Regions from separate parts of the Streptomyces sp. CB09001 genome, predicted to be linked through region 1. Evidence: riboswitches for the same ligand, from Rfam matches in the RefSeq annotation. Region 1 holds a riboswitch; the other holds the start of a gene.
What was found. Region 1 has a riboswitch for cobalamin ahead of C4J65_RS06095 (cobalamin biosynthesis protein). Riboswitches for the same ligand answer to the same signal wherever they lie in the genome.
Positions count from the first base shown of each region.

Region 2: it holds a riboswitch for cobalamin, as region 1 does, so the genes downstream of both, C4J65_RS26920 (energy-coupling factor ABC transporter permease) here and C4J65_RS06095 (cobalamin biosynthesis protein) in region 1, are expected to answer to the same signal.

Region 1 is NZ_CP026730.1:1,292,321-1,296,371, reverse strand. Features, by position in the region: gene cobN (cobaltochelatase subunit CobN) at 1-203, opposite strand, end outside; gene C4J65_RS06100 (cobyric acid synthase) at 200-1,732, opposite strand; gene C4J65_RS06095 (cobalamin biosynthesis protein) at 1,729-2,715, opposite strand; cobalamin riboswitch at 2,820-2,973, opposite strand; gene C4J65_RS06090 (hypothetical protein) at 3,114-3,335, opposite strand; gene pitH (low-affinity phosphate transporter PitH) at 3,370-4,051, opposite strand, start outside.
Region 2 is NZ_CP026730.1:5,778,199-5,782,249, forward strand. Features, by position in the region: gene C4J65_RS26905 (ATP-binding cassette domain-containing protein) at 1-126, opposite strand, end outside; gene cbiQ (cobalt ECF transporter T component CbiQ) at 123-872, opposite strand; gene C4J65_RS26915 (energy-coupling factor ABC transporter substrate-binding protein) at 873-1,229, opposite strand; gene C4J65_RS26920 (energy-coupling factor ABC transporter permease) at 1,226-1,924, opposite strand; cobalamin riboswitch at 1,954-2,139, opposite strand; gene C4J65_RS36415 (hypothetical protein) at 2,100-2,474, opposite strand; gene C4J65_RS26930 (potassium channel family protein) at 2,560-3,045, opposite strand; gene C4J65_RS26935 (chloride channel protein) at 3,108-4,051, opposite strand, start outside.

The DNA.
Region 1 (4,051 bases):
GCCCGCAGCGCGGCCAGCCCGTCCTCCCAGGCGCGCTTGCCGCCGAGCAGGCGGACCACGGCGAGGTCCGCGCCCTCGACCAGCCCGGGCAACTCCTCGCGCACGTCGATCCGGGTCGGGTTGCCGATCCGGTAGGCGGCGTCCGACGCGCGGGCCGCCAGCAGGTCCGTGTCGGCGGTCGACAACAACAACACTGTGCTCATGCGGGCGCTCCCGGTGGAATGAAGGGCAGTCCTTGCGGCGCGCCGGACTCGATGAGCCGCCACAGCGCGTCCGTGTCCGCGTGGTGTTCGATCAGGTCGCCGAGCCGGTCGAGCTGCTCCTCGCGCAGCGCGGCGAACGAGGTGTCGGGGGCCGGCACGAAACGGCGGCCCGCGGCGGCGGCCACCTCGCGCAGGAACGCCCGCCGGAAGCCGTCCGACTCCAGCGAGCCGTGCCAGTGCGTGCCCCAGGTCTGGCCGACCCGGCAGCCGTCCAAGCTGTGTCCTTTGTCATCGGAGATGAACGCATCGCCCCCCGCGACTTCGGCGACCCCGTGGTGGATCTCGTACCCCTCGACGTGCTCGCCGAGGGCCTCGCCCACCGGCCGGGTGAGGGTCTTCTCGCGGTCGAACCTCACCCGGACGGGGAGCAGTCCCAGCCCGTCCACGTGCCCGGCGCGTGACTCGACCTCGTCCTCGATGTGCTCGCCGAGGAGCTGGAAGCCGCCGCAGATGCCGAGCACGGGCCGGCGCTCGGCCACCCTGCGCGCGATCGCGTCCGCGAGCCCCCGCTCCCGCAGCCACTCCAGCGCCCGCACCGTCCCGCGCGTCCCCGGCACGATCACCAGGTCGGCGTCGGCCAGTTCCTCCGGCCGGTCCACGAACCGCACCACGACACCGGGTTCGGCGGCCAGCGCGTCCACGTCCGTGAAGTTGGACATCAGCGGGACCGCGCAGACGGCGATCCGCAGCACGTCCTCGCCGACCGGCGGCGCGACGACCGACTCCCGCACCGTCCCGCGCAGCGAGACCCGGAGGCCGTCCTCCTCGTCGATGCCGAGCCCGTGCCGGAAGGGCAGCACGCCGTACGTCCGCCGTCCGGTGAGCCCGTGCAGCATCTCCAGACCCGGCTCCAGCAACGACACGTCGCCCCGGAACTTGTTCACCAGGAACCCGGCGACCAGTGCCTGGTCCCCGGGCGCCAGCAGCGCCACCGTGCCGAAGAAGGAGGCGAAGACGCCCCCGCGGTCGATGTCGCCGACGACGAGGACGGGGAGTCCGGCGCCCCGGGCGATCCCCATGTTCACGATGTCGGTGCGGCGCAGGTTGATCTCGGCCGGGCTGCCCGCGCCCTCACAGATCACCGCGTCGTACGTGCCGCGCAGTTCGGCCAGCGAGTCGAGCACCGTGCCGAGCAGCCGCTCCTGGCGCCCGCCGTGGTAGCCGCGGGCGCTCATCTCGCCCACGGGCCTGCCGAGCAGCACGACCTGGCTGCTGCGCTCCCCGCCGGGCTTGAGCAGCACGGGGTTCATGTGCGCGGTCGGCTCCACCCGGCAGGCCTGGGCCTGCATGGCCTGCGCCCGCCCGATCTCCGCGCCCTCGCGGGTCACGAAGGAGTTCAGCGACATGTTCTGCGCCTTGAACGGCGCCACCTTGACGCCCTGGCGCACCAGCCAGCGGCAGATCCCGGCGGTGACGACGCTCTTGCCGGCGTCGGAGGTGGTGCCGGCGACGAGCAGGCCACCGTTCATGACATACGCCCCTTCGTGGCACCCGGGTTCTTCGCGGCGGCCCCGCGCACGAGCAGCCGCGCGCCCGCGCACACGCCCAGCGCGAGCCAGCCCACGCGCCGGGACAGCCGTACCGCCCGGTCGATGTCGGCGGAACCGGTCCCCCGTACGGCGCGCCCCGCCGCCCCGTTGAGGACGGGTCGGTGCTCGACCCGCCCGCCGTAGGAGAGCGTGCCGCCCAGCCGCACGCCGAGGGCGCCCGCGAACGAGGCCTCCACGGGCCCGGCGTTGGGGCTCGGGTGCCGTGCGGCGTCCGCCCGCCAGGCCCGTACGGCGCCGCGCGGGTCGCCGCCCGCCACGGTGGCCAGTACGGCGGTGAGGCGGGCGCCCGGCCAGCCCGCGAGGTCGTCGAGGCGGGCCGAGGCCCAGCCGTAGCGGCGGTAGCGGGGCGACTTGTGGCCGACCATCGCGTCCAGGGTGTTGACGGCCCGGAAGCCGAGCAGTCCGGGCACCCCGGCCACCGCGCCCCACACCAGGGCGCCCACCACCGCGTCCGAGGTGTTCTCGGCGACGGACTCCACGACGGCCCGGGCGATCCCGTCGGCGTCCAGCGCCCGCGGGTCCCGCCCGCACAGGTGCGGCAGCCGCGCCCGCGCCGCCTCGACGTCCCCGGCCTCCAGGGCACGGCCGACGGCAGTGGCCTCGCGGGCCAGCGAGGTGCCGCCGACGACCGACCAGGTGGCCGCGGCGGTCAGCGCGACGGAGGCGGCGGGGGAGCGGCGTACGGCGTGTGCGGCGGCCGAGCCGAGGACGGCGGCGCCGCCGGCGCACACGACGGTGTGCAGCGCGCCCCGGCCCCGGTGGTCCCGCCACAGCACCCGTTCCACGGCGCCCGCGGCACGGCCGAACGCGGCGACCGGGTGTCCGCGGCGCGGATCGCCGAGGAGGAGGTCACCGAGGAGGCCGGCGGCGGCGCCGTACGCGAAGACGCGTCCGGCACGCACGGCTCAGCCGGCCGTAGGAAGGGGAAGTCGAAGCGTGTCGCTGGTGAGCCCGGAACGGCAGCCGCGCATGGCGATAGGTCCTCACTCAGGGTGTCCGCGCCCTGGTTCGAAGAGCACGGCGGCGAGAGTTCCTGGCTCCCGGGGATCCTGTCCCCGGTCACAGTGGCGGGACCGCGCCGGATTCGCACCGGGCTTCCTCTTCTGCCGCCGTAGATGGCCCCGGAAGTCCACCACGGCCCGCGAACACCCGTCAACCTGGCGTTGACCTGCGACGGGGGAGTGTGCGAAGGCCCACACCCGAGTGGTGTGCGCCGGCACGCGAAGAGGCGGGGCGCGGAACGGTTCGAGTCCGTTCCGCGCCCCGCCCCGGGGGCGTGCGCCCGTGAGACGGGCGGCGCTCAGGCGACGATCAGATAGATCCCGTACGCCACCGCCGCCGTGCAGGCCGCGAAGCACGCGTAGGCGCCGGTGACCGCGAGGGCCGCGGAGCCGCCCCGGGCGGCGGCCCGCTCCTGGCGGGAGAGGCCGACGATGCCGAGGGTGAACAGGCCCACCAGGGCCACCGTGACCACGAGGCTGACGCCGAAGACGGAGCCGAGGGCTGCCCAGTCGATGCTCATGGAGGTTCGCTTCCTTCGTACCCGGCAGGCGGGTTCAGACGGTGGTGGCGGCCGACGGGGCCTTGGGGTCGGGGGTGGTGGCCGGAGCGGGGACGGTGGCCGCCAGTTCCTCGGTCACGCCCGTCGGGGGCGGCGACACGGCGGCCATCGCCGTGGTGACCACACCGGCGGGCTCGGGCTGCCCGGGCCCCTCGGTGTCCACCGGGTCGCCGTCGACGACGTTGGTGTGGTCGACGACCTCGCGGCGGGAGATCCGCCAGATCGCGAAGCTGGAGGCGATCAGGAACACCGCGACGAGGGCCGTGCCCCAGTCGCCGGCGCGGCAGACCCACTCGGCGAGCGCGGCGACCAGGGCCGCGGCCGGCAGCGTCAGGCCCCAGGCGATGAACATCCGGGTGGCCGTGGACCAGCGGACCACGCCGCCCTTGCGGCCGAGGCCCGCGCCCATCACCGCGCCGGAGACCGAGTGCGTGGTGGACAGCGAGAAGCCGAGGTGGGAGGAGGCCAGGATGACCGTGGCGGCGCTGGTCTGGGCGGCGAAGCCCTGCTGCGGCTGGAGGTCGGTCAGGCCCTTGCCCATGGTGCGGATGATGCGCCAGCCGCCCAGGTAGGTGCCGAGCGCGATGGCCAGACCGGCGCCCAGGATGACCCAGACGGGCGGGTCGGAGTCGGGGGCGAGCGAGCCGCCGGCGATCAGGGCGAGGGTGATGATGCCC
Region 2 (4,051 bases), 4.5 Mb from region 1:
GCGCCCCTCGCGCACCGCGAAGTCCAGGCCCGCCAGCACGTCCGGGCCCTCCTCGTACGCGAACGACGCGCCCCGCAGGGCGACCAGGGGCAGAGCCGGTTGCGGTGACCGCGCCGGTTCGCTCACGACAGGGGTCCTTCCAGTACGAGGGTGAGAGCGGCCAGCGCCGCCAGCAGCACGACGCTGGCCGCCGTGAACGGCACCGACACGCGGGCCTCGGGCACCAGCACGCGCAGGGTGCCGTCGTAACCCCGCCCGGCGAGCCCGGTCTGCAGCCGCGCCGCCCGGTCGAAGGCCCGCACGAACGCGGTGGCGCCGAGCCCGCCGAGCGAACGCCAGGCCGCCGCCCGACTGGTGTGCCCGAGCCGCGCGGCCTGCGCCTGACGGATCCGGCGCACCGCATCCAGCAGCAGGAAACTCATCCGGTACGTCACCAGCGCCACGTCCACCACCGGCGCGGGCACCCCGGCCCGCACCAGGCGCGGCAGCAGGTCGGACATCGGCGTGGTGAACGCGAACAGCAGTACCCCCAGCGAGGCCGCCGAGGTGCGCAGCAGCAGCCCGCCCGCGCGCACCGCACCGCCGTCGGCCGTCGTCAGGAACCCGTCCGGGCCCCCGACCTGCACCAGCAGCGGCAGCGCACCCGTCACGCAGAAACCCAGCGGCACCCGGTAGGCCCGCCACAGCCGGCGCGCGGGCACGCCCGCCGGGCCGAGCAGCACCGTCAGCGCCGCCACCAGCACCAGCGCCGCGCCCGGCCAGGGCGGCAGCGAGATCGCGAGCACGGTCAGGCCGAGACCGAGCACGGCCTTGTCCACGGGATGGCGGCGGCGCCAGCGGCTGGCGTGCGCCGCCGCGTCGATCGGCAGCACTCAGTCCCCTTCGGGGGTGTCCCCCGGTGCCGCCGGGGTCCTGGAAGTCGCCAACGCCCGCTCCTCGCCCTGCCGTCGGCCCCGGCGCAGGCCGAAGTAGTACGCCAGCACGCCCGCGCCGAGCGCCGCCTGCAGGGCGAACAGCGCCGACTCGATCTCCCCGGACGGGGGTTCGTACAGCGGGGAGAACCACGGTTCGTAGTCCGGTTCGATCTCGGTGATCGCCGTCTCCGCCTCCGCGTCGGACCCGGCGAACGGCTCCGCCTTGTGCTCGCCGAGCCCCAGCACCAGCGGCAGCACCGCCAGCGCGGCCACGGCGAGCAGCAGCACGGTGTTGATCCTCGCGTTCCGGCTCATCGGGCCACCGCCTCCTGTTCCCGCTCGCCCGACCGGGTCAGCAGCACGCCCAGCCGCGTCAGTTCGCCCTTGCTGGACTGCACGAGCAGCCGCATCACGATCACCGTGAGCAGGCCCTCGCTCACCGCGAGCGGAATCTGCGTGACGGCGAAGATCGAGCCGAACTTGCCGAGCGCGCCCAGGAATCCGCTGCCCGGGTCCGGGAAGGCCAGCGCCAGCTGCACGCTGGTCACGCAGTACGTGGAGAGGTCGGCGACGAACGCGCCGGAGAACACCGTGACCATCAACGGCACGTCCCAGCGGCGCAGCAGCCGGTAGACGCCGTACCCGGCCCAGGGGCCGACGATCGCCATCGAGAAGACGTTGGCGCCGAGCGTGGTCAGCCCGCCGTGGGCGAGCAGCAGCGCCTGGAAGAGCAGGGTGATGGTGCCAAGGACCGCCATGATCGGCGGCCGGAACAGGATCGCGCCCAGACCGGTGCCGGTGGGGTGGGAGCAACTCCCGGTGACCGACGGCAGTTTCAGGGCCGAAAGAACGAACGTGAAGGCTCCGGAGGCGCCGAGGAGCAGTGTGCTCTCCGGGTGCTCCCTGACCTCACGGGTGAGTGACCGGACTCCGTGGACGACGAACGGCGCGGACGCGACACCCCAGGCGATCGCGTGCGCCGGTGGCAGAAAGCCCTCGGCTATGTGCATGGCTCAGCAGACCCTCTCCAGCACCTCGTGGATGGACGACGCGCCTTGGCCGGTCTCCTGGCTTACGGGTACCACCGCCCGTGCTCCGCCTTCCCGGATCGCAAGCGATCCAGTGGCTGCCCGCGAGGGCCGGAGCCGGACTTCCCGATTCACAGTGGCGAGGGCCGCACCGGCATCACACCGGTTTCCCGTTCACCAAGGCGTGGCGACAGTAGTGCTCCCACGGGGGCGGGCACAAGCGGGCCTCGGGCCCCGCGGGCGCCCCGCCGGGCCGCCGAACAGGCCTCAGGGCCGCGTGACGCCCGGCGTCGCCGGTCCGCGGCCGGCGCCGCTCGTCCTCGCCCAGCGTGGCGAAGATCTCCGCACGCCCGTGGTGCAGGGCACGCAGCTCCTCCTCGCCGAGCGACTCGGCCCAGCGGTGCCGCGCCTCGCCCGGGCGGGCCGTCTCTTCCGCCGTGCGGGGACGTTCCACTGCGGTCATCTCCGCGATCACGTCCGGACAGGCCTCGGCCGAGCCGTCCGGCTCGGCGTCCGGCTGGGCGTCCGGCACCGCGCCGGCACCGCGCCGGCTCCGGGTCGGCGGGAGCCCGGAGCCGCGCAGCGCGAGGACGCGGTGCGGGCGCCGGACGCCGCCGTCAACGGGAGCGGTCCCGCTCGGGGCGGCGCACCACCATGGTCCGCATCCGGGTGGTCAGCGCGGTGGCGGCGGCCGTGAGGAAGACGAAGCTGTACGTGATCTGCAGCATGGTCACGACCCGCGCGGCCTGGCCCCGCGGGGTGATGTCCCCGTACCCGACGGTGGCGAGCGTCACCACGGTGAAGTACAGCGCGTCGATCCGGGTCCGGAGTCCGTGGAACTCGCCCGGCGACTTGGCCAGGGAGTAGTACGCAGCCGAGAAGACGTGCACCGACAGGACGATCAGCAGCGAGATGACCACCCCGGGCCGGCTGTCCGGACGGTCCAGGAGAACGTGCCGGATCTGCCGCAGCAGCAGTACCGCCACGACGGTCAGCAGCACGGTGAACAGTGCCCAGCTCAGCACGGGCCGCTCGGGGCCCAGGTTGTCGAGGGGGAGCAGGAAGTAGGCCACGACCACGGCGAGGGCGGCCCCGGTCCGCAGGAGCCAGGGCCGGACGGCGCCCCAGCCGGTACGGGGGCGCGGACGCGCGGTCCGGCCGCCCCTCACCGTGCCGCCCCCGTCTCCGGCGCGGGGGGTGTCCCGCCCGCCTCCTGCCGGGGCCTGCGCACCAGCTGGGCGACGACGAAGGAGACGACCGAGGCCATCACGATCAGTGGCATCTGTTCGTGGGAGTCCCGGCCCATCAGCAGCACCGCCAGGACCGAGCTGGCCAGCGGCAGCCCCGTCACCGCGGCCGCCGCGGCGGCGATGCCGAGGGCGAGGGCCGGGGTGGCACCGAAGCCGGGCAGCCCGGAGCAGGCCAGCGCCGTCGCCGCGCCCAGCAGCACGGACGGGAAGATCGGGCCGCCGCGCAGCGCGCCCAGCGCGATGCCCCAGGCCAGCCCCTTGCACGCGACCAGCGCCACGAGCGCCCCCACGGACCAGGCGTGCGGGTGCGCGGCGAGCTGGGCGAGGGTGGCCTGGCCGGAGAGCGCCGCCTCGGCCGGGGAGCGGCCGGTGATCAGCGCGTAGGCGGCGACGCAGACGCCGACCGCCGTGGCGCAGGCGACGGTGCGCACGGCCGTGTGCCGCCGGGTCCAGGTGACCGTGCGGCGGCCCAGCCCGCGGGCGAGCGTGATCAGTACGGCGATCAGCGCGGCGGTGGGCAGGCCCCACAGGAAGTCACCCGCGTCCGGACCGGCCTGCGGCGGCAGGTCCGGCAGGGCCAGCGCGCCGATGTGGAGCCCCGTCCACTGCCCGAAGCCGGTGAAGACCAGGGCGCCGGTCGCGCTGGCCAGCAGACACGGCAGCAGCAGGGCGACCAACTGGGTGCCGGCCAGCCCCGCCCCCTCGATGAGCAGGACCGCCGCCGCGATCGGGCCGCCGAGGATGGTGGAGATCGCGGCGGTGGACCCGGCCGTGGCGAGGATCGCGCTCGCCCGCTGGTCGCCGCCCGCGCCCGCCCGCCGCACCGCCAGCAGGGCGAGCCCGCTGCCGACGGCCATGA